Regions from separate parts of the Buttiauxella sp. AC142 genome, predicted to be linked through region 2. Evidence: riboswitches for the same ligand, from Rfam matches in the RefSeq annotation. Region 2 holds a riboswitch; each other region holds the start of a gene.
What was found. Region 2 has a riboswitch for thiamine pyrophosphate ahead of thiB (thiamine ABC transporter substrate binding subunit). Riboswitches for the same ligand answer to the same signal wherever they lie in the genome.
Positions count from the first base shown of each region.

Region 1 (6,779 bases), 860 kb from region 2:
CGCAAATGCTGGGCTTTAGCGATGTTTCGCCGACCAACATCCCATTGCTTATCACCGCAGGCAGTTCTGCGCTGCTCGGGGTATTCGCCCTGGCGCTGCCGAATACGCCACCGAAAAGTACCGGCAAAATGAGCGTGAAAGTGATGCTCGGGCTGGATGCCATCGTGCTGCTGAAAGACAAAAACTTCCTGGTGTTTTTCTTCTGCTCTTTCTTGTTTGCCATGCCACTGGCTTTCTATTACATCTTTGCCAATGGTTATCTGACCGAAGTGGGTATGCATAACGCCACTGGATGGATGACGCTCGGCCAGTTCTCCGAAATCTTCTTTATGCTGGCGCTGCCGTTCTTCATTAAGCGCTTTGGCATTAAAAAGGTATTACTGCTTGGTCTTATCACCGCCGCCATTCGCTACGGATTCTTCGTGTACGGTGGAGCCGACCATATCTTTACTTACGGTCTGCTGTTCCTCGGTATTTTGCTGCACGGCGTGAGTTACGATTTCTACTACGTCACTGCCTATATCTACGTCGATAAAAAAGCGCCGGTGCATATGCGCACTGCGGCACAAGGGCTTATCACGCTGTGCTGCCAGGGCTTTGGTAGCTTGCTTGGTTATCGTATCGGCGCACAACTGATGGAAAAAATGTTCGCCTACCCAACACCTGTCAACGGTCAGACCTTCAACTGGGCGGGAATGTGGGGCTTTGGTGCTGTGATGATTGCGGTCATTACCGTGTTGTTCATGGTGTTTTTCCGCGAGTCCGACAAAGAAATCACGACTATTGCCGTTGCTGGCAGCCAATCTGACAAAGATTTAAAGGAAGCATAATGATGGAAAATCGTATTCTGGGTGCCTTTTACGGCCAAGCTTTAGGTGATGCGATGGGAATGCCATCGGAGTTGTGGCCGCGTTCGCGGGTAAAAGCGCACTTTGGCTGGATTGACCGCTTCCTGCCGGGGCCAGCAGAAAACAACGCCGCCTGTTATTTCAACCGCGCCGAGTTTACCGACGACACCTCGATGGCGCTGGCGCTGGCCGATGCGATTATCGAGCATCACGGTGCAGTCAACCCGGACACCATCGGGCGCAATATTCTGCGCTGGGCGGAAGGCTTCGATGCTTTCAACAAAAATGTGCTTGGGCCAACGTCCAAAATCGCGCTGAATGCGATTAAGCAAGGCACGCCGGTCAGCGAGCTGGAAAACAATGGCGTCACTAACGGGGCGGCCATGCGTGCCTCGCCGTTGGGTTGCCTGTTGCCGACGCATAATCTCGACGCGTTCATTGATGAAGTCGCACTGGCCTCCAGCCCGACTCATAAATCCGATCTGGCGATTTCCGGCGCGGTGGTGATAGCCTGGGCGATTTCAAAAGCGATTGAAGGCCGGAACTGGGAAACCATTTGCGATGAACTGCCTTCTGTGGCTCGCCACGCGCAGGAAAAGCGAGTCACTACTTTTAATGCATCCCTTGGGGCGCGTATTGAGCTGGCGTTAAACGTTGCCAGAACCGCGCGCGGCACCGAGTCTGGCATGGAGCAGGTTTACCACCTGGTCGGCACCGGCACCAGCACCATTGAATCTGTCGCCGCAGCGATTGCGATGGTGGAACTGGCACAAACCAACCCTAATCGTTGCGCGATTTTATGCGCCAACCTGGGCGGGGATACCGACACCATTGGTGCGATGGCGACGGCGATTTGTGGCGCACTACACGGCGTAGAAAGCATTGATAGCGAACTTAAACGCGAGCTTGATGACGTTAACCAGCTTGATTTTACGCGCTACAGCCGCCTGTTTATGGGCTATCGCCAGCAAAGGGAGGCGCAAAATGAACGCCAGTGAATTGCATTCCCGCCTGCCGACACTTACGGCGAAACGCCCGGTTTGCGTGCTCGGCTCGGCAGTTATTGACGTCATAGCCGACGCTTACGCCCTGCCGTGGCGCGGATGTGATATCGAACTGCAACAGCAAAGCGTGAACATCGGCGGCTGCGCGCTGAACATCGCGCTCACGCTGTCACGCCTGGGCATTACCTCTAAAAATGCGCTACCGATTGGCCAGGGAACCTGGGCGGATATCATTCGCTCAAGCCTGGAAAAGCAGGGAATCAACAGCGAAATCCATACCACCAGCGGCGATAACGGCTGGTGTCTGGCGCTGGTGGAGCCGGATGGCGAAAGAACGTTTATGTCGTTTCGTGGCGTCGAGCACCAGTGGAATCAGCAGTGGCTGGATAAATTGCAGCTTGCGCCCGGTACCCTGCTTTCGCTGTCTGGATATCAACTTGCCGGGCCGTGTGCCGAATTACTGGTTAACTGGCTGGAATCGCTGCATGACGTGAGCGCATTTATTGATTTTGGCCCGCGGATTGCCGATATTCCTGAGCCACTGCTGGCGCGAATAATGGCCTGCAAACCGATGGTTTCCCTTAACCGCCAGGAAGCAGCAATTGCCGCGCAGTGGTTGAATGTAGCGGGCGATGATATTGCAGGAATTTGCGAGAAATGGCTTGAGCGCTACGATTCGCCGTTAATAGTGCGGCTCGACAAAGAAGGTGCCTGGTTTGCTTCAGCGGAGAGTATTGGTCTGGCAGCGCCGTTCCCGGCCGTGGTTGTGGATACGATTGGCGCAGGCGACAGCCATGCGGGTGGTACTCTGGCTGGGCTGGCGGCGGGCTGGAACCTCGGCGATGCGGTAAGTCTGGGTAATGCCGTGGCTTCTTATGTCGTTAGCCACCGCGGTGGCGATTGCGCCCCCTTTATTGAACAACTCTGCCAATACCCAAAATAATTCGAGCGGCATCGCGGCGGCAAGAGAGCGAGTCCCGATGAGCTTAGTCAACTAAGCGATTCGGGCAAGTGAACGCAGCCAACAAAGATGCCGTTTGAAGTATGATGGGTATTATTCTTCGCAGACAAACACATATAGATCGCTGCGACAATAACTAATGCTGTATTCGATAGGCCGGTTTTGCGGGTCAAACGCCACCTGTTTGATCACCAGAACCGGCACCGGCGTATCCAGCTTAATATGCGACTGGAACTCGCTGTCGGGCATTCTGGCGCTGACGCGGCTACGCGTTCGTTGCGGGATAATATTCTGGCTGCGAAAATAGTCATACAGCGAAACGCCGATGTCATCAGCATTGGCGATTAATTCCGTTGGCACGTAAGACTCTTCCACCGAAACCGCATCTTCATCGACATAACGAATACGTTTCAGCAGGAAAACATCGCTATCGGCGATAATCGCCAGTTGCTCGGCCACATCTGCCGGGCATTTCACCACGCGTTTGTTGACCCACAGTGTGTCAGGCTTTTTACCGCGCAACACAACTTGCTGCGAAAAGCCACGCGCCTCTTTCAGCGAATACTCAAACGTGTTGTTAATCTGCGTGCCGTAGCCTCGGGAACGCGTCACCACCCCTTCATCTTCCAGCGTCTGCATTGCTTTGCGCACCGTTATGCGCGAAACGCCGGTCAACTGACTGAGATCTCGCTCCCCCGGCAGAATATTCCCTTGCGGCAACACACCGCTGCGTACCGCCGATTTCACCGTTTCGGCGAATTTCAAATACAGCGGCGTGTTGTCGGCCTGCGAAAACCGCTGGATGAGTTGTTCAATGAGCTGCAGGTGAACCTGTTCCATTTCGCGCAAATGTCCGGAAGATAAGGTGAAACCAGTATAACTCAATGGTCTTATACAGGTATTACCTCGATTACCACCATTGGTGAAAATGATGCACAGGTCCAATTCCGTGGCCCACTTCCAGCGAATCCGCCTGCTCTAACGCCTGAGATAGCCACGCTTTAGCCGCCGAAATAGTCTTCGGCCAGTCAAGATAGCGCGGATAAAGTGCGGCAAGGGCCGCAGAAAGCGTACATCCCGTGCCGTGAGTGTGGCGAGTCTGGACACGCGGAGCGGTAAAACGTTGCGCACCGTCGCGGGTGAACAACCAGTCCGGGCTTTCGACGTCATCAAGATGGCCGCCTTTCATCAACACCGCTTTGCACCCCATTCCCAGCAGTGCATCGCCCTGCTCCTTCATTTCTCGCTCACTGTGTGCATGTGGTGCGTCCAGCAATGCGGCGGCTTCAGGCAGATTCGGGGTGATCAACGTCACTTGTGGCAACAGCCGACGACGCAGACTCTCTACCGCAGAGGGCGCAAGCAAGGGGTCGCCACTTTTCGCCAGCATGACCGTATCGAGCACCACGTTGCGTGCATTGTAAAAAGCCAACCGTTCAGCCACCGCTTCAACGATATCAGTTTCAGCCAGCATGCCAATTTTAATGGTGTCGATGCGCACATCGCTGAGCACAGAATCAAGCTGGGCGGCGACAAACGCCGGTTCAATGCGATAAACAGATTGCACACCGCGGGTGTTTTGCGCCACCAGCGCGGTGATCACGCTGGTGCCATACGCCCCCAGTGCCGAGAATGTTTTCAGGTCAGCCTGAATGCCCGCGCCACCGCTGGGGTCAGTGCCAGCAATCGTTAATGCGTTAATGCGTTTTTGCCCTCTCATGCCAGAGCCTCCGCATTAAGTCCGTAAAGTGCGTCAAGAAACGCCGGGACAAAACTGCCAGGGCCGCGACTCACGGCAATCGCCTGTTCACCGGCGAATTTCATAAACTGGCAGGCGGCAGCCACGTTATCCAGCCGCGACCCTGGCAGCGAGCAACAAGCGGCAACCACGGCGGAAAGCACGCAACCGGTACCGACCACGCGCGTCATCAACACGCCGCCGCCCGCAACGCTCCAGGCGTGTTCGCCATCGGTGACGTAATCTTCCTCGCCGGTAACTGCCACCACCGCGCCAGTCAGCTGTGCCAGTTTAAGGGCTGCGGGTAATGCAGAAAGTGCGTCGTCAGCGCTATCTACGCCACGACCTGCGGAATGCTCCCCTGCTAAGGCTAAGATTTCTGAAGCATTACCCCGGATTGCAGCAGGTTTTAGCGCGAGAAGTTCATGGGCAAATCGCGTACGAAACGCCAGAGCGCCGACGGCAACCGGATCGAGTACCCATGGCGTGGAGGATTGATTCGCGGCGTGAATGGCGGCCAGCATTGCGCGACTGCTATCAGCGGTGAGTGTTCCGATATTAATCAGCAATGCACTGGCAATGGGGGCAAATTGCGCAGCCTCTTCTGGCTCAATGACCATAGCGGGAGCCGCGCCAATGGCGAGCAGCACGTTGGCGGTAAAACCCTGCACCACATCATTGGTCATGCAATGGACTAAAGGGGGTGTGCTGCGTAAGTTATGTAAAACCGAGGCGGCGCAGTGGCCGGGTAACAGGTCAGGTTGCATCTTGTAAGCTCCTGCCTGGCGTGAAGAAGAGATGACCAGGCAGGCATCTGACTTCCCTACGCTGGCATTATCCAGATCAGGTGGTACGGGTATTTCTCAGCCTTCACAAAGAAGGGCACCCCGAGTCATGAGAGTTAAACAATTTCGTTTAATATTAATAGCGTAGGGGAAGAAGTTCGCAATTGCAAGCACTTGCACACGGCCTGTCAGCATCTCTTCTTCACGCAGACAGGAGCTTAAAACCTGTATGTAAAATGAACATACATCACGTTAACCATTCAGATCCTGAATAGTACTAACACCTATCCCTTTCCTTCTGATGTGATCAACATATAGGAATTATTTAGCTGCCTGAGCTGTAAATCCGCCCGGTTTTGTAAGTCTCTGGACACTGGCTGGTTTACAGGGGATGTTTGCAATTGCCTTATCAGCTCTTCGGCCGGAATGCTGTCATTGAATGACTTTGATATAGAGAACACCGCTGTTTTGAGCTCACTCACCGTCATGTACTTACCCTTCTTTTCATCTAGTTGGTTCAATCTGTCCTGGAGTTTCTGAAGTTCAGTCATTCCCTGATACCACCCGCTGATGTTGGCAGCAGGCAAAGAATTCGTCGCTAACTTTGACTGCCAGTCTGTTGAAACCGTTTTTGACAGTTCTGTATCGGGGTAAAGATGACGGGTTTGCTCGACCAGTTGAGAGCCATATTGTAAAGGCCAGTAAGGAGGCATGGTGATGAGTTCATCCAGTCGGGTTCTTAATGTCTTCGCATAGCTATCACTGTTTGCTAACCATGCAGGTGAATCATGTCGTAGTTGGTCAGAAACCGGAAGAGGCAGGCTGGCTGGTAAAGCTTTGAGAGATGACATCACCGCCTCTTCATCGGGATGGCTAAACAATGTCGGTATGAATTTAAACGCAACCAGGCTCAATACTCCCGCCGTAAGCAACCCACTGAGAAATGCCAGACCGGGTGCGATTCGGGGTGTTGGTTTCTGCCTGACTTCGCCATCAACCGTTGGCTGAGTATCTACGACATATACCCAACGTGGACTGTTGTTCACTTCTGGCACAAGATCCTCTGCCCGTACTGGCAGCGTGACGTCAGTATGATGGCTTTCTAACTGGTCTGAGGAAGCATCGCTATTTTCGAGCCTGACTACGGCATTTTTCAATATTTGCCGTATCACGTCCGTCCCGGCTGCGTTGTGAAGCTCCAGACGTTGTAAGGCTTCACCTGTTGAGCTCAGTAATTTTTCGCTCTGGTACAGGGCTGGTAAATCGACTCTGTGAAATGATAGTGTCCGGAATATCTGCTGGAGACGTTTACTCAGGCTGCTGAGTATTTCAATACGGGCATGTGCCGATGCAGGCCACATCGCTGACCACTGATAACGTATCAGGGCATCAAGAATCGCCATGCCTTCATTGAAACCCTGTATACCTGCCAGGTTTGTTCTT
Region 1 covers NZ_CEEDCH010000001.1:2,897,672-2,904,450, forward strand. The annotation lists gene AC0IWZ_RS13515 (nucleoside permease) at 1-830, shown strand, start outside; gene AC0IWZ_RS13520 (ADP-ribosylglycohydrolase family protein) at 830-1,846, shown strand; gene AC0IWZ_RS13525 (PfkB family carbohydrate kinase) at 1,833-2,795, shown strand; gene AC0IWZ_RS13530 (GntR family transcriptional regulator) at 2,907-3,653, opposite strand; gene thiD (bifunctional hydroxymethylpyrimidine kinase/phosphomethylpyrimidine kinase) at 3,724-4,533, opposite strand; gene thiM (hydroxyethylthiazole kinase) at 4,530-5,318, opposite strand; TPP riboswitch at 5,355-5,451, opposite strand; gene AC0IWZ_RS13545 (VasL domain-containing protein) at 5,621-6,779, opposite strand, start outside.
Region 1: another riboswitch for thiamine pyrophosphate. It lies ahead of thiM (hydroxyethylthiazole kinase); the one in region 2 lies ahead of thiB (thiamine ABC transporter substrate binding subunit).

Region 2 (6,779 bases):
CTGCGGCGCATGGAAGTATTAAGCGCCTCGCTCAATCCCCCGCTCGATAACCGCGTTCGTGACGCGTGCCAGTACATCAGCGACCATCTGGCTGATAACCAGTTTGATATCGCCAGTGTCGCGCAACATGTCTGTTTATCGCCTTCTCGCCTGTCGCATTTGTTCCGCCAACAGCTTGGCGTCAGCGTTTTAAGCTGGCGTGAAGACCAACGTATTCTCCAGGCGAAACTATTGCTCAGCACCACGCGTATGCCGATCGCCAGCGTCGGGCGCAATGTCGGGTTTGAAGACCAGCTCTATTTTTCGCGAGTTTTCAAGAAGTGTACGGGTGCCAGCCCGAGTGAGTTTCGTGCAGGGTGTGAATGATCACTATAATTTATACATACAAATGATGGCTTGACGGTTATCTCATCACTCAGGAGAATCGCCCACTCGTTTCTCGACGGACGCTTTATGGAAGCTTTGCTGGAACACTTTATAACTCAGTCAGTGGCGTACTCGCTTTTTGCGGTGATGCTGGTGGCCTTTCTGGAATCTCTGGCGCTGGTGGGGCTTATCCTTCCTGGCACGGTAATGATGGCGGGACTTGGTGCGCTGATTGGTGGCGGTCAGGTTGGGTTTTATCACGCCTGGGCTGCAGGGATTATCGGTTGCCTGCTGGGCGACTGGATTTCGTTCTGGCTGGGAGGCCGCTTTAAAGGGCCGCTGCATCGCTGGTCGTTTATGAAAAAGAACAAAGCGCTGCTGGATAAAACCGAGCATGCGCTGCATCAACACAGCATGTTTACCATCCTGGTTGGCCGTTTTGTTGGCCCGACACGCCCGCTGGTGCCGATGGTTGCAGGCATGTTGGATCTCCCTGTTTCTAAATTTATCGTCCCTAATATTATCGGCTGCATTTTCTGGCCGCCAATCTACTTCTTGCCCGGAATTCTGGCGGGAGCCGCCATTGATATTCCTGCGGATATGCAGAGCGGCAGCTTTAAATGGCTATTGCTGCTGGTCGCGCTGGGCCTTTGGCTGGCGGGCTGGTTGTGCTGGCGCTGGTGGCGTAGCGGTAAAGCCAGTGCCGACCGTTTAACGCAATATTTGCCTCGGGCGCGTTTGCATTGGTTAGCCCCCACCATGGCGGTGCTGGCGATAGGCAGTTTTGTGGCGATTCAAATGCATCCGCTGATGCCGATTTACCGCGAAATTTTGTGGAAAGTGCTTACTGGCCACCACTAATACCCAGCAGCGCCGATGCGCTTGCTTCCCCGCTCAATAAGGTTGCCGTGTCGCCATCCCAGGCGATACGGCCATCGACCACCACCAGACTTCTTTCGGCAATGCGTGCCGCATCTTCAATACTGTGCGAAACCATCAACAGCGTCAGCTGCTGCTGGCGGCACAGGTCATCAAGCAATTGCAGCATTTCCTGGCGCAGCGCTGGATCGAGTGCTGAGAAAGGTTCATCGAGCAGCAAAATAGGTTGCTCGCGCACCAGACAGCGGGCGAGGGCGACACGCTGGCGCTGGCCGCCAGAAAGCTGTGAAGGCAAACGGTCGAGCAAATCACTAATCGCCATTTGGCTGGCAATGGTCGCCAGACGCTGCTGCTGGTCAGGATTCAGCTTCAGGCCGGGATTTAACCCAAGCCCTATGTTCTGACGCACCGTCAAATGGCTAAAAAGATTGTTCTCCTGGAACAGCATCGACACCGGGCGCTGCGCAGGAGCGCTATGCGTATGATCTTCATTGTTGAGCCTAATCTGTCCGCTGGCAGGCGTCAGAAAACCGGCAATCAAACTCAGCAGCGTACTTTTTCCCGCGCCGCTCGGCCCCAGCACCGCCACGCGTTCTCCGGCATTAATTTGCATCGAAAAACGCATTGGTAAATGGTGATAGAGCCAGGTTACATCAGTTAGCGTTAGCATGGCGTCCCGGAAGTTTTTCAATCAATGTGAATAAAGCAAAGCACAGTATCAGCAAGATTAGCGCGGTAACGGCACCGTCCTGGCTACGATATGAACCAATTTGTTGATAGAGATAAAAAGGCAGCGTGCGGAAATCTTCATTACCGAATAGCGCCACGACGCCAAAATCACCAATCGAGAGCACGCAGGCAAATGCTAACGCCTGCGCCAGTGGGCGTTTGAGCGCCCGCAACTCGATGTAGCGCAGACGATTTAAGCCGCTGATATTGAGTGACTGGCACAATTTGCCGTAGCGTTCTGCGACATCAAGCATCGGGTTTTCCAGCACTTTCAACGCGTAAGGAATGGCCATCAGCGCATTGGTAAAAATTACGATGCCGTCAGCGGTTTGCGGCAAACCCACGCTGTTATTGAGCAACAGGAAAAAGCCGGTTGCCAGCACAATGCCCGGCATGGCTAAAATCAACATGCCGCTCAGTTCCAGTGCCTGCCCGGCAAATGCGCGGTTGCGCAGGCGCAATTCACGCGAACTCCACAGCAGCATCACCGTGATGACTACGCTTATCAATCCCGCGCCGACTGCAATTCTTAACGAGGTAAATAATGCCTGCCAGAGAATCGGCTGGGAAAGTACGCTGTTAAAACCGCTATTGATACCATCAATGATGACCGCTATCAGCGGCGGTAATAACAATAATAGTGCGAGCACGATAAGCAGCCCGTCACACAGTTTGCGGCGCAAGTTATCCTGCGGGTCGCGCCAGCCTTGCATCTGGCTGATACCCACCGGAATCGCTTTACTGAGGCGTTGGCTCATCAGCACCAGACCCAGGCAGCAAATCATTTGTACTAATGCGAGCAACGCCGCACGGGCAGGATCGTAGTCGTAACTCAGCGCCTGGAAGATAGCCAGCTCAATGGTCGTTGCCTGCGGCCCGCCGCCCAGTGAAAGCACGGTGGCAAAACTTGCGAAACAAAGCATGAAAATGAGTGCGGCGGCAGGAAGAATCTGGCGGCGTAGCCACGGCCATTCAACAAAGCGGAAGAAGTTCCAGCCCTGCATTCCCAACTGCGCGGCGACCTGGCGCTGTTCGCTGGGGATATTTTCCAGCGCCTGAAGCAGCAGGCGCGTCGCCATCGGCAGGTTAAAAAAGACGTGAGCTAATAAAATGCCCTTAAGGCCATACGGCGAGAAAACCCATTCAATGCCCAGCCAGGCGCACAATGAGGCCAGCCAACCTTCGCGGCCATACACCGTCAGAATACCAAACACGGCCACTAACACCGGCAACACGAGCGTCATGGCACACAGACGTAACAGCGCGAGCCGCCCCGGAAAATGGCGGCGGTAAAGTGCGCGGGCGAGGAAAATCGCCGGAAATACCGAAAGGGCAGCGGAGAGGAATGCTTGCCAGAACGAGAAACGCAGCACGTGCCACAAATAGCTATCCTGCACCAGAGCACGGATATCGGTTTGCGGCGCGTTAAACCACAGCGCCAGAAAAGCCGCGAGGGCTACGGCTACCACGAGAGTAGCGGCGCATAGCCCTGGAATCAGCCAGCCGGGGATCAGCGGCTGACGGCGCGTTGCCATTCACTAATCCAACTTGCGCGATGGGAAGAGACGTCTTGCGAGCTAAATTCCAGCGTGGTCTGCGGTTTCACCAGACCGTTAAAACCTTCAGGCAATTTCACGTCCGTTACCGGGTACATCCAGTTGCCGGTTGGAATGGTGTTCTGGAAGCCTGGCGAGGTAATAAATTTCATGAATTTCTCAGCCAGTTCAGGCTGCTTGCTGGAAGCTAAACGGCCAGCGACTTCTACCTGCAAATAATGACCTTCGCTGAAATTCGCCGCTGCGTAGTTATCTTTTTTCTCTTCGATAATGTGATACGCCGGAGAGGTGGTGTAACTCATCACCAAATCGCCTTCGCCTTTCAGGAACAGACCGTAAGCTTCAGACCAGCCTTTGGTGACGGTGACGGTTTTCTTCGCCAGTTTCGCCCAGGCTTCAGGTGTTTTGTCGCCGTAAACTTTTTGCATCCATAACAGTAGGCCTAAACCCGGCGTGCTGGTGCGCGGATCCTGGTAAATCACTTTCCATTTTTGGTCGCTTTCGACCAGTTCTTTCAGGCTTTTTGGCGGGTTTTTCAGTTTGTTTTTATCGTAGACGAAAGCGAAATAGCCGTAGTCGAAAGGCACGAACGTGTCGTTGTTCCAGCCGCCAGGGATTTTCAGTTTGCTGCTATCAACATTGCTGGTGGCAAACAGTTTGGTCTGTGCAGCCGCTTCCAGCAAATTGTTATCCAGGCCCAGCACCACATCAGCCTTGGTGTTCTTTCCTTCCATGCGCAGGCGATTTAGCAAAGAGACGCCGTCTTCGAGTGCGACAAATTTCAGCTCGCAATTGCAGTCAGCTTCAAAGGCTTTTTTCACCGCAGGACCTGGACCCCAATCGGCGGCAAAGGAGTCGTAGGTGTAAACAGTCAGCAGGGGTTTGGCAAAAACTGGGGCAGCGATGAGTGCCAGCAACGGCAGAAATTTTTTGAACACTTTGCACCTCTTGGAATTAGGGGTGGCAAAGGACTTTGAGAATGGAGCCTCAAATCCCTTCGCCGGCATTATCCGGATCAGGTTCGACGGGTATTATCTCAGCCAGACTTTCGTCTTAGCACCCCGTTGAGAACGCGAGCATTGTAATGATTCTGTGAATGAATCGAAAGTATTAAGGTTCCGGGGGTGCAAACCAGGCCGATTTAAAGTCAAACCAGCCGAGCGTGTTCATCCTCACGCCACGCATGCTGCGTTGCCCCTCGATGCGCAGCCAGTGGTGAATTAACGGCAAAATGTCATTATTCTCAACGCGCTTCTGGCACCACTCGGGCAGTGAAAGCTCACTGTTGTGCCATTTACGGGTATCGGATTCCCAGTCAATCGCAATACATTTTTGAATGAGCGGCACCTCATAAAGATGCGAAAAGAGTGAAAATTCTAGCGGCAGGGTGAAGTTGGCGCTGTTAAGCCAGATATCGCTTTCGGCATCGCCCTGATGCCACTCTTCATAACTGACTTCTTGCACCACCAGTTTTACGCCTGTGCGTGCCAGCAATTGTTCCATCACTTTACTGATAACCCGGTGCTCAACGTGGTCGCGATAGAACGTCAGTGTTACGGACTCAAGCCCTGCGGGTTTTTCGACGACCGGCTGCGGTCGGGTGTGGTGCCAGCGTGGCAATAAGCCGTATGCCGGGAACCAATACTGCTGGTTTTGTTCGCCCGCGCTATAAAGCAGGTGAATAGGTGCCAGCACATGGCTCAACCAGCGACGCACTTGTTCATTGCTGCCGGAATGCGAGCGTCTATCAAATAAAATGTAGTAACAGCCTTCTTCCAGGCGACTTTCAACCGCTTTCTCGCTGTCAGGCATTCCCGATAATTGCACCGCACAGCTGACGTCTTCGCCAATTTCCGGCAGCACCCAGAAATTCACTTCGTCTATCAATGCGCGATAGCCAAAGTAATCATCATAGGCCTGGATCTTCAGTTGGTTGGTGTTGTTACGCACGACCGAATAGGGGCCGGAGCCGACTGGCTGGCGGGAAAAGTTGTCCAGCGTTTGCCACTCACGCGGCAGAATCATCGCATTAACACTGCCAAGCAACCACGGCAGCCAGTTATCTGGCTGTGAGAGCGTAATATCCAGTGTCCAGGCGGTTGGGGAGCTAATCTGGGTGATGTGAGAATAGAGCGGTAGCGCATTGATCCGTTGCAAAGAGGTCATGACATCCAGCATATCCAGCTCGCGGCCATGGTGGAAATGAATGCCAGGGCGCAAATAAAAACGCCAGTGTAATGGGGATATTTGCTGCCAGTGGTGGGCTATATCCGCTTCCAGTTCCCCATTTTCCTCATTTATGCGGATTAAGCCGCTGAAAATTTGCCGGGCAATATGCGTTTCTGAACGGCGTAAAGCCGAGCCTGGTAACAGGTTTAACAGCGGGCGATAGTACAGAACGCGCAGAATATGTCGCCCCTGCCGGAAGCTGCGTCCGAGGTGGGAGATCAGCATCTGGCGCACCGCGGCTTTATCCCCGACGATCTGCACCAGTTGATCAATTCTGTCCTGCTCGAGAAGATCCTCTGCCCGCTGTTGCTGGAGTGCGAGGCCCGTGTAGAGAAATTCGAGCTGCGAACGTTTGCCTCGTCCGACTTCCGCTTTCCAGCTCAGCCAGCCCTTTTCCTGCATCGCACTGAGTAGCGTGCGCATATGGCGGCGGGAGCAATTCAGCAGTGAGGCCAGGTCATTCAACGTTGTATCCTGCGGTTTACCTTCGAAATATTGCCACAGGCGGATGAATTGTTGTTGCAGACGACTCGAACTCATAAAAGAGGAACTCCTGTCAGAAACTCATCAATTTAACTTTCCTCATATTACGCCAATAATCATCAACGTTGAAAGCGAGGAGGTACATATGAAACGGTCGCCAGTGGTTAAGTTTTATCAACAGTATTTTACCGCAACCCAAAGTGTTTCTGCTGGATGGCTGGCTCGCCTGACAGCATCGCAACGTCTTAGGATGCTTGAGGACTTAATGCAGTGGGAGGTGACAACTTCCGTGACCGTGAAGTACTGACTCGTTGATACATGTGTGACTGAGAATTGGTGATGTTCACCTGGCCAGCAGATTGTTACTGCTGGCTTTTTTATACCCGTCATACTTCAAGCTGCAGGGGTGTTGGCTGCACTCACTTACCCCAGTCACTTACTTAAGTAAGCTCCTGGGGATAAGCTCCCTTGCCGCCTACCTGCAACTTGAATTATTTAGGGTATAGTTGACGTTTTGCACACCCAGTGAGCGCTCGA
Region 2 covers NZ_CEEDCH010000001.1:3,756,269-3,763,047, reverse strand. The annotation lists gene araC (arabinose operon transcriptional regulator AraC) at 1-366, shown strand, start outside; gene AC0IWZ_RS17440 (DedA family protein) at 454-1,227, shown strand; gene thiQ (thiamine ABC transporter ATP-binding protein ThiQ) at 1,211-1,915, opposite strand; gene thiP (thiamine/thiamine pyrophosphate ABC transporter permease ThiP) at 1,899-3,509, opposite strand; gene thiB (thiamine ABC transporter substrate binding subunit) at 3,485-4,468, opposite strand; TPP riboswitch at 4,505-4,604, opposite strand; gene sgrR (HTH-type transcriptional regulator SgrR) at 4,641-6,299, opposite strand; gene sgrT (glucose uptake inhibitor SgrT) at 6,388-6,549, shown strand.

Region 3 (6,779 bases), 1.1 Mb from region 2:
TGATGCGCAATTGAATGGTGCGCACGCCTGCTCCCAACAGTCGCTCAATCCATTCAACGCTATCAACCACCGGGTATAAACCCAACCGCTGCGGCACAGCGGGAAATGCAGGTTTGTTCATCACACTTCCTCCTGGCGCAGATAAATTTCGCCACCTTTTGCCCGGAAGGTTTGCGACATATCTTCCAGTCCGACTTCAATGGCTTGTTTAGCGGCGAAATCGCGAACCTCCTGGGAGATTTTCATTGAGCAGAATTTTGGCCCGCACATGGAACAGAAGTGCGCGACTTTGCCGGACTCCTGCGGCAGCGTTTCGTCGTGATACGCGCGGGCAGTGAACGGGTCGAGTGCGAGGTTAAACTGATCCTCCCAGCGGAATTCAAAGCGGGCTTTCGACATGGCGTTATCGCGTATCTGCGCACCAGGGTGGCCTTTTGCGAGGTCTGCGGCATGGGCCGCAATTTTGTAGGTAATCAGACCCTGCTTAACATCATCTTTATTTGGCAGGCCAAGATGTTCTTTTGGCGTGACGTAACACAGCATCGCGCAGCCAAACCAGCCGATCATGGCCGCACCAATTCCTGACGTGAAATGGTCGTAACCAGGCGCAATATCGGTAGTCAGCGGGCCGAGTGTGTAGAACGGCGCTTCGTGGCAATGCTCCAGTTCTTCGGTCATGTTGCGGCGAATCATCTGCATTGGCACATGCCCCGGTCCTTCAATCATCACCTGTACGTCGTACTCCCAGGCGATTTTGGTTAACTCGCCAAGCGTATGCAGCTCAGAGAATTGTGCTTCGTCGTTGGCATCCTGGATGGAGCCGGGGCGCAGACCGTCGCCTAAAGAGAGCGAAACGTCGTAAGCCGCGCAGATTTCACAGATTTCGCGGAAGTGCTCATACAGGAAGTTTTCCTGATGATGCGATAGGCACCATTTCGCCATAATCGAGCCACCGCGTGAAACAATTCCGGTGAGGCGTTTGGCGGTCATCGGCACATAACGCAGCAGTACTCCGGCGTGAATCGTGAAGTAATCGACGCCTTGCTCAGCCTGTTCCAGCAGCGTGTCGCGGAACATTTCCCAGGTCAGGTCTTCGGCGATGCCATTAACTTTCTCCAGCGCCTGGTAAATTGGCACAGTGCCGATCGGTACCGGGCTGTTACGCAAAATCCATTCACGGGTTTCGTGGATATAGCGGCCGGTAGACAGATCCATCACGGTATCTGCCCCCCAGCGCGTGGACCAGACCAGTTTTTCCACTTCTTCTTCAATGGAGGAAGTGACCGCCGAGTTGCCGATATTGGCGTTCACTTTCACCAGAAAGTTACGTCCAATAATCATCGGCTCAGATTCGGGGTGGTTGATATTAGCGGGGATAATTGCCCGTCCAGCCGCCACTTCGTCACGCACAAATTCCGGCGTGATATTTTCTGGCAGGCGCGCACCAAAACCCTGGCCTGGATGCTGGTGGCGTAACACTTCATCGCGAATACGCTCGCGGCCCATATTTTCGCGAATGGCGATGAACTCCATTTCCGGCGTCACTCTTCCCTGGCGTGCATAGTGCAGTTGCGTGACGGTTTTCCCGGCTTTAGCCCGCTTCGGCGTGAGCTGTGTTTCGAAACGCAATTCATCCAGACCGTCATCGGCCAGGCGCTCTTTGGTGTAGGCAGAGCTGCGGTCGGCCAAGATTTCGCAATCATCACGTTCGGCAATCCAGTTTTCACGTAGTGGAGAAAGACCGCGCAGGACATCAATGTTGATAGCCGGGTCGCCATACGCGCCAGAAGTGTCGTAAACCGGAATGGCATCGTTAGGGGTGAACTGCGGGTTTTCTTTGCTACTGCCAGTGGCTGTCGGGCTAAGCTGGATTTCACGCATCGGCACGCGGATATCATCACGCGAGCCGGTGAGGTAAATTCGCTGAGAGTTAGGGAAAGCTGTGCCTTCGAGGGTATTGATAAAGTGTTGGGCAGCAGCACGCTGTTCGCGACTGTTTGGTTTTTTTTCAGTAGTAGACATAGCTCATTCCAGTAATTATCAGGAAGTGGCTTGTCAGAACAACGGAGGAGTAATGAATGTGGGGCGCCCGCGCACGGGTGAACCCAAAAGCAGAATTACTCTTGTTCCCTTCGCAGGTATTAACCTGATCAGGTTCCGCGGATCCCGAATTAACGGTCTCAGCCGGTGCTTAACGCACTCGGCACTCCGACAAGAAGAAACCCGTATTGCTACGGGTCGATATGTAAATTACGCGTTAACAGAGCAGAACTCAAGCCGGACGTGCAAGGCTGCCGGTCTCATTAGCACTGTCATTTAGATCGTGGTCGTACGCCAACTGAATCAGTTTATCTTCCAGCGAAAAGCGGGATTCTAACGCTTCACCAATGCCGGAAAGTGCTTTCTGGAACTCAATATAGTTATCATGATCGATTGCGCTTTCGAGATGCGAATCGTAGAAATCCATGATTTGCTGGGTGTTGGCTTCAAGTTGTGGGTAAAGATGAGTGGCGGCTAAAAGTGGGCTGCTACCTTCCATTTCACTGATAATGCGTTCATAAATATTAAAATGGCCGGAAGAAAGATAGTCCACGAGGTTATGGCAAAAATTATCCAGAGCCTTTTCATCGAGCGCAGTATGGGATTCCTTGTTAGGCTTGATCCCAACCATATTGTAATAAGCTACCAACAGATGTTTGCGGGCATGAAGCCATTGGTCGATTAACTCATTACTACCACCAACGCGCTCAGTCAGGTTTTCTAACTGGTTAAGCATGATTGACTCCGTGAGTAGAGATGTGACGCAAACGTACCCAAAAGTGTTACGACTATTTGTTTATACCAGCGAACTCGGGGATGTGCACCAGGTTATGGAACGCGTAATTCAAAAGTTAGATCAGGGCTGGTTTATCGTCAGTCATGAACAAAAACTGTGGCTGCCTAAAGGTGAGCTACCTCACGGAGCGGCAGAGGAATTTCAATTAGATGGCGCGGTGGGGATACCCATCGGCGAATGGGAAAACGAGCCTGTCTGGCTGGTGCGAGAAAATCGCAAGGCGGATATGGGTTCTGTGCGTCAGGTGATTGACCAGGATGTGGGTTTGTTCCAGCTGGCTGGGCGTGGCGTGCAGTTGGCGGAGTTCTATCGCTCGCACAAATTCTGCGGCTACTGTGGCCATGAAATGCACGTCAGCAAAACCGAATGGGCGATGCTGTGTAACCACTGCCGTGAACGTTATTACCCGCAAATTTCACCGTGCATCATCGTAGCCATTCGTCGCGACGATCAAATCCTGCTTGCCCAACATACGCGTCATCGCAACGGGGTTTACACCGTCCTGGCCGGGTTTGTTGAGGTTGGGGAAACCCTCGAGCAAGCCGTGGCGCGTGAAGTGATGGAAGAGAGCAGCATTCGCGTTAAGAATTTACGCTATGTAACTTCCCAACCTTGGCCGTTCCCGCAATCGTTGATGACTGCGTTTATGGCGGATTATCACAGTGGCGAGATTAAAATTGACCCGAAAGAGTTAATTGACGCGGGCTGGTATCGATATGATCAGCTCCCGCTGTTGCCGCCGCCAGGCACGGTGGCGCGTCGTTTGATTGAAGATACCGTCGCCCTGTGTCGCGCGGACTATGAGTGATAAACTTGAGCGATACAGCCAAAGGAAATTCAAAATGACTGAACTGAAGAACGACCGTTACCTGCGGGCGCTGCAACGCCAACCTGTAGATACCACGCCAGTATGGATGATGAGGCAGGCAGGTCGTTACTTGCCAGAATACAAAGCCACGCGCGCTGTCGCAGGCGATTTTATGTCGCTGTGCAAAAATGCGGAGCTGGCTTGTGAAGTGACATTGCAGCCGCTGCGTCGCTATCCGCTGGATGCCGCTATCCTTTTCTCCGATATTCTCACCGTGCCAGACGCGATGGGGCTTGGTCTCTATTTCGAAGCCGGTGAAGGCCCGCGTTTCCGCTCGCCAATTACCAGCCGTGCCGATGTCGAAAAACTGCCGATCCCTGATCCAGAAGATGAACTGGGTTATGTAATGAACGCAGTACGCACCATTCGCCGCGAGTTAAAAGGCGAAGTGCCGCTGATTGGTTTCACCGGAAGCCCGTGGACGCTGGCGACTTATATGGTTGAAGGCGGCAGCAGCAAAGCCTTTACCGTGATTAAAAAGATGATGTATGCCGACCCGCAAGCGCTGCATCTTCTGCTCGATAAGCTGGCGCAAAGCGTCACGCTGTACCTGAATGCGCAAATCAAAGCGGGTGCGCAATCGGTGATGATTTTCGATACCTGGGGCGGTGTGCTGACCGGGCGTGACTATCAACAATTCTCGCTCTATTACATGCACAAAATCATTGATGGCCTGCTGCGTGAAAACGAAGGTCGTCGCGTGCCGGTGACGATGTTCACCAAAGGCGGCGGTCAGTGGCTGGAAGCGATGGCCGAAACAGGTTGTGATGCGCTGGGCTTAGACTGGACGACCGACATCGCTGATGCTCGCCGCCGTGTTGGCCATAAAGTCGCGCTTCAGGGCAATATGGACCCATCCATGCTTTATGCACAACCTGCGCGTATTGAAGAAGAAGTGGCAACGATTCTGGCTGGGTTCGGTAAAGGTGAAGGCCACGTCTTTAACCTCGGCCACGGTATTCATCAGGATGTGCCGCCAGAGCACGCGGGTGCATTTGTTGAAGCGGTGCACCGTTTGTCGAAACCGTATCACCTGTAAAAGTTCGGAGAGGGAATGGATCTCGCAAGCCTGCGTAAACAACAGATCGAACTGGCAGCCCAGGTGATCCGCAAAGATCGCCTGGAGCAAGATCCACCCCGGTTAATCGCCGGGGCTGACGTTGGGTTTGAGCAGGGCGGCGATGTCACGCGTGCCGCCATCGTGCTATTGAAATATCCTTCCCTCGAACTGGTTGAATATCAGGTGGCGCGAGTCGCCACCTCAATGCCTTATATCCCCGGCTTCCTTTCATTTCGTGAATATCCCGCACTGCTTACTGCATGGGAAATGCTGTCGCAAAAACCTGACCTGCTGTTTGTCGACGGCCACGGTATTTCGCATCCTCGGCGTTTGGGCGTTGCCAGCCATTTCGGCCTGCTGGTGGACGTGCCAACGATAGGCGTTGCCAAGAAACGTCTGTGTGGGAAGTTTGAGCCGCTATCGGAGGAACCCGGTTCGTGCCAGTTGCTGACTGATAAAGGCGAACCGCTTGCGTGGGTGCTGCGCAGTAAAAAGCGCTGCAATCCGTTGTTTGTCTCCACAGGCCACAAAGTCAGCCTCGATACGGCCTTGTTATGGGTGAATCGCTGTCTGGTGGGTTATCGTTTACCGGAGCCGACTCGCTGGGCTGATGCCGTGGCATCAGGTCGCCCGGCTTTCACGCGGTGGCAAGCAATTCAGGGGTGATTAAGGTAAACTGCCGCTAATATTCCGTCTTTGAGACATCGCTATGTTACAAAACCCAATCCATCTGCGCCTGGAGAAACTGGAAAGCTGGCAACATGTCACTTTCATGGCTTCTTTGTGCGAACGCATGTATCCGAATTACGCCATGTTCTGCCAGCAGACAGAATTTGGTGATCCTCAGTTATATCGCAAAATTCTCGATTTGATTTGGGAAACCTTGACGGTCAAAGATGCGAAAGTAAACTTTGATAGCCAACTTGAGAAGCTCGAGGAAGGCATCCCGGTTGCTGATGACTATGATATTTACGGTGTCTACCCGGCGATTGATGCATGCGTTGCGTTGAGCGAACTCCTTCATTCACGTCTTTCCGGGGAAACTCTGGAACATGCGATTGAAGTCAGTAAGGCGTCAATTACGACCGTTGCGATGCTGGAAATGACCCAGGCTGGTCGTGAAATGACCGACGAAGAGCTGAGAGAAAACCCTGCCGTTGAAGAAGAATGGGACATTCAATGGGAGATTTTCCGCCTGTTAGCCGACTGCGAAGAACGCGACATTGAGCTGATCAAAGGGCTGCGTGCAGACCTGCGCGAAGCGGGTAGCAGCAATATTGGTATAAATTTGCAGCAGTAAGACAGCAAAACGTGACTTACAGTCCGAATTGTCACCCCTGAAGGCTTCCAATTAGCCCCCCGTCTGGTCTACATTTGTGGGGCGAAAAAAAGTGGCTATCGGTGCGTGTATGCAGGAGAGTGCTTTTTTGGCATTTCCGTCGCACTCGATGCTTAGCAAGCGATAAACACATTGTAAGGATAACTTATGAACAAGACTCAACTGATTGATGTAATTGCTGACAAGGCTGATCTGTCTAAAGTACAGGCTAAAGCTGCTCTGGAATCCACCCTGGCTGCAATTACTGAGTCTCTGAAAGAAGGTGATGCTGTCCAACTGGTTGGTTTCGGTACCTTCAAGGTAAACCACCGTGCTGAGCGCACTGGCCGCAACCCACAGACTGGTAATGAAATCAAAATCGCCGCAGCTAACGTGCCGGCATTTGTTTCAGGCAAAGCACTGAAAGACGCTGTTAAGAGCTAATAGTGTCAGTGAACAGTTTTAGCAGAGGGGCGTTTACGCCCCTTTTGTTTGTCTGGCGTCCTTTGGTCGTGCTGGCAGGCACAGTGCTGCTAATGGCATGCAGCAGTCAGCCTCCGCTTCCACCATTTACGGCAAGTGGCTATATCGCCGATAAAGGTGTAGTGCGTATCTGGCGTAAAGATAATAGTGACGACCACAGCATTCATATGCTTGCGGTACTGAGTCCAATGCAGAAAGGCGCTACAACCACCAG
Region 3 covers NZ_CEEDCH010000001.1:4,818,324-4,825,102, forward strand. The annotation lists gene thiE (thiamine phosphate synthase) at 1-121, opposite strand, end outside; gene thiC (phosphomethylpyrimidine synthase ThiC) at 121-2,022, opposite strand; TPP riboswitch at 2,111-2,221, opposite strand; gene AC0IWZ_RS22505 (Rsd/AlgQ family anti-sigma factor) at 2,273-2,776, opposite strand; gene nudC (NAD(+) diphosphatase) at 2,871-3,644, shown strand; gene hemE (uroporphyrinogen decarboxylase) at 3,679-4,743, shown strand; gene nfi (deoxyribonuclease V) at 4,759-5,430, shown strand; gene AC0IWZ_RS22525 (YjaG family protein) at 5,474-6,064, shown strand; gene hupA (nucleoid-associated protein HU-alpha) at 6,251-6,526, shown strand; gene AC0IWZ_RS22535 (DUF1481 domain-containing protein) at 6,535-6,779, shown strand, end outside.
Region 3: another riboswitch for thiamine pyrophosphate. It lies ahead of thiC (phosphomethylpyrimidine synthase ThiC); the one in region 2 lies ahead of thiB (thiamine ABC transporter substrate binding subunit).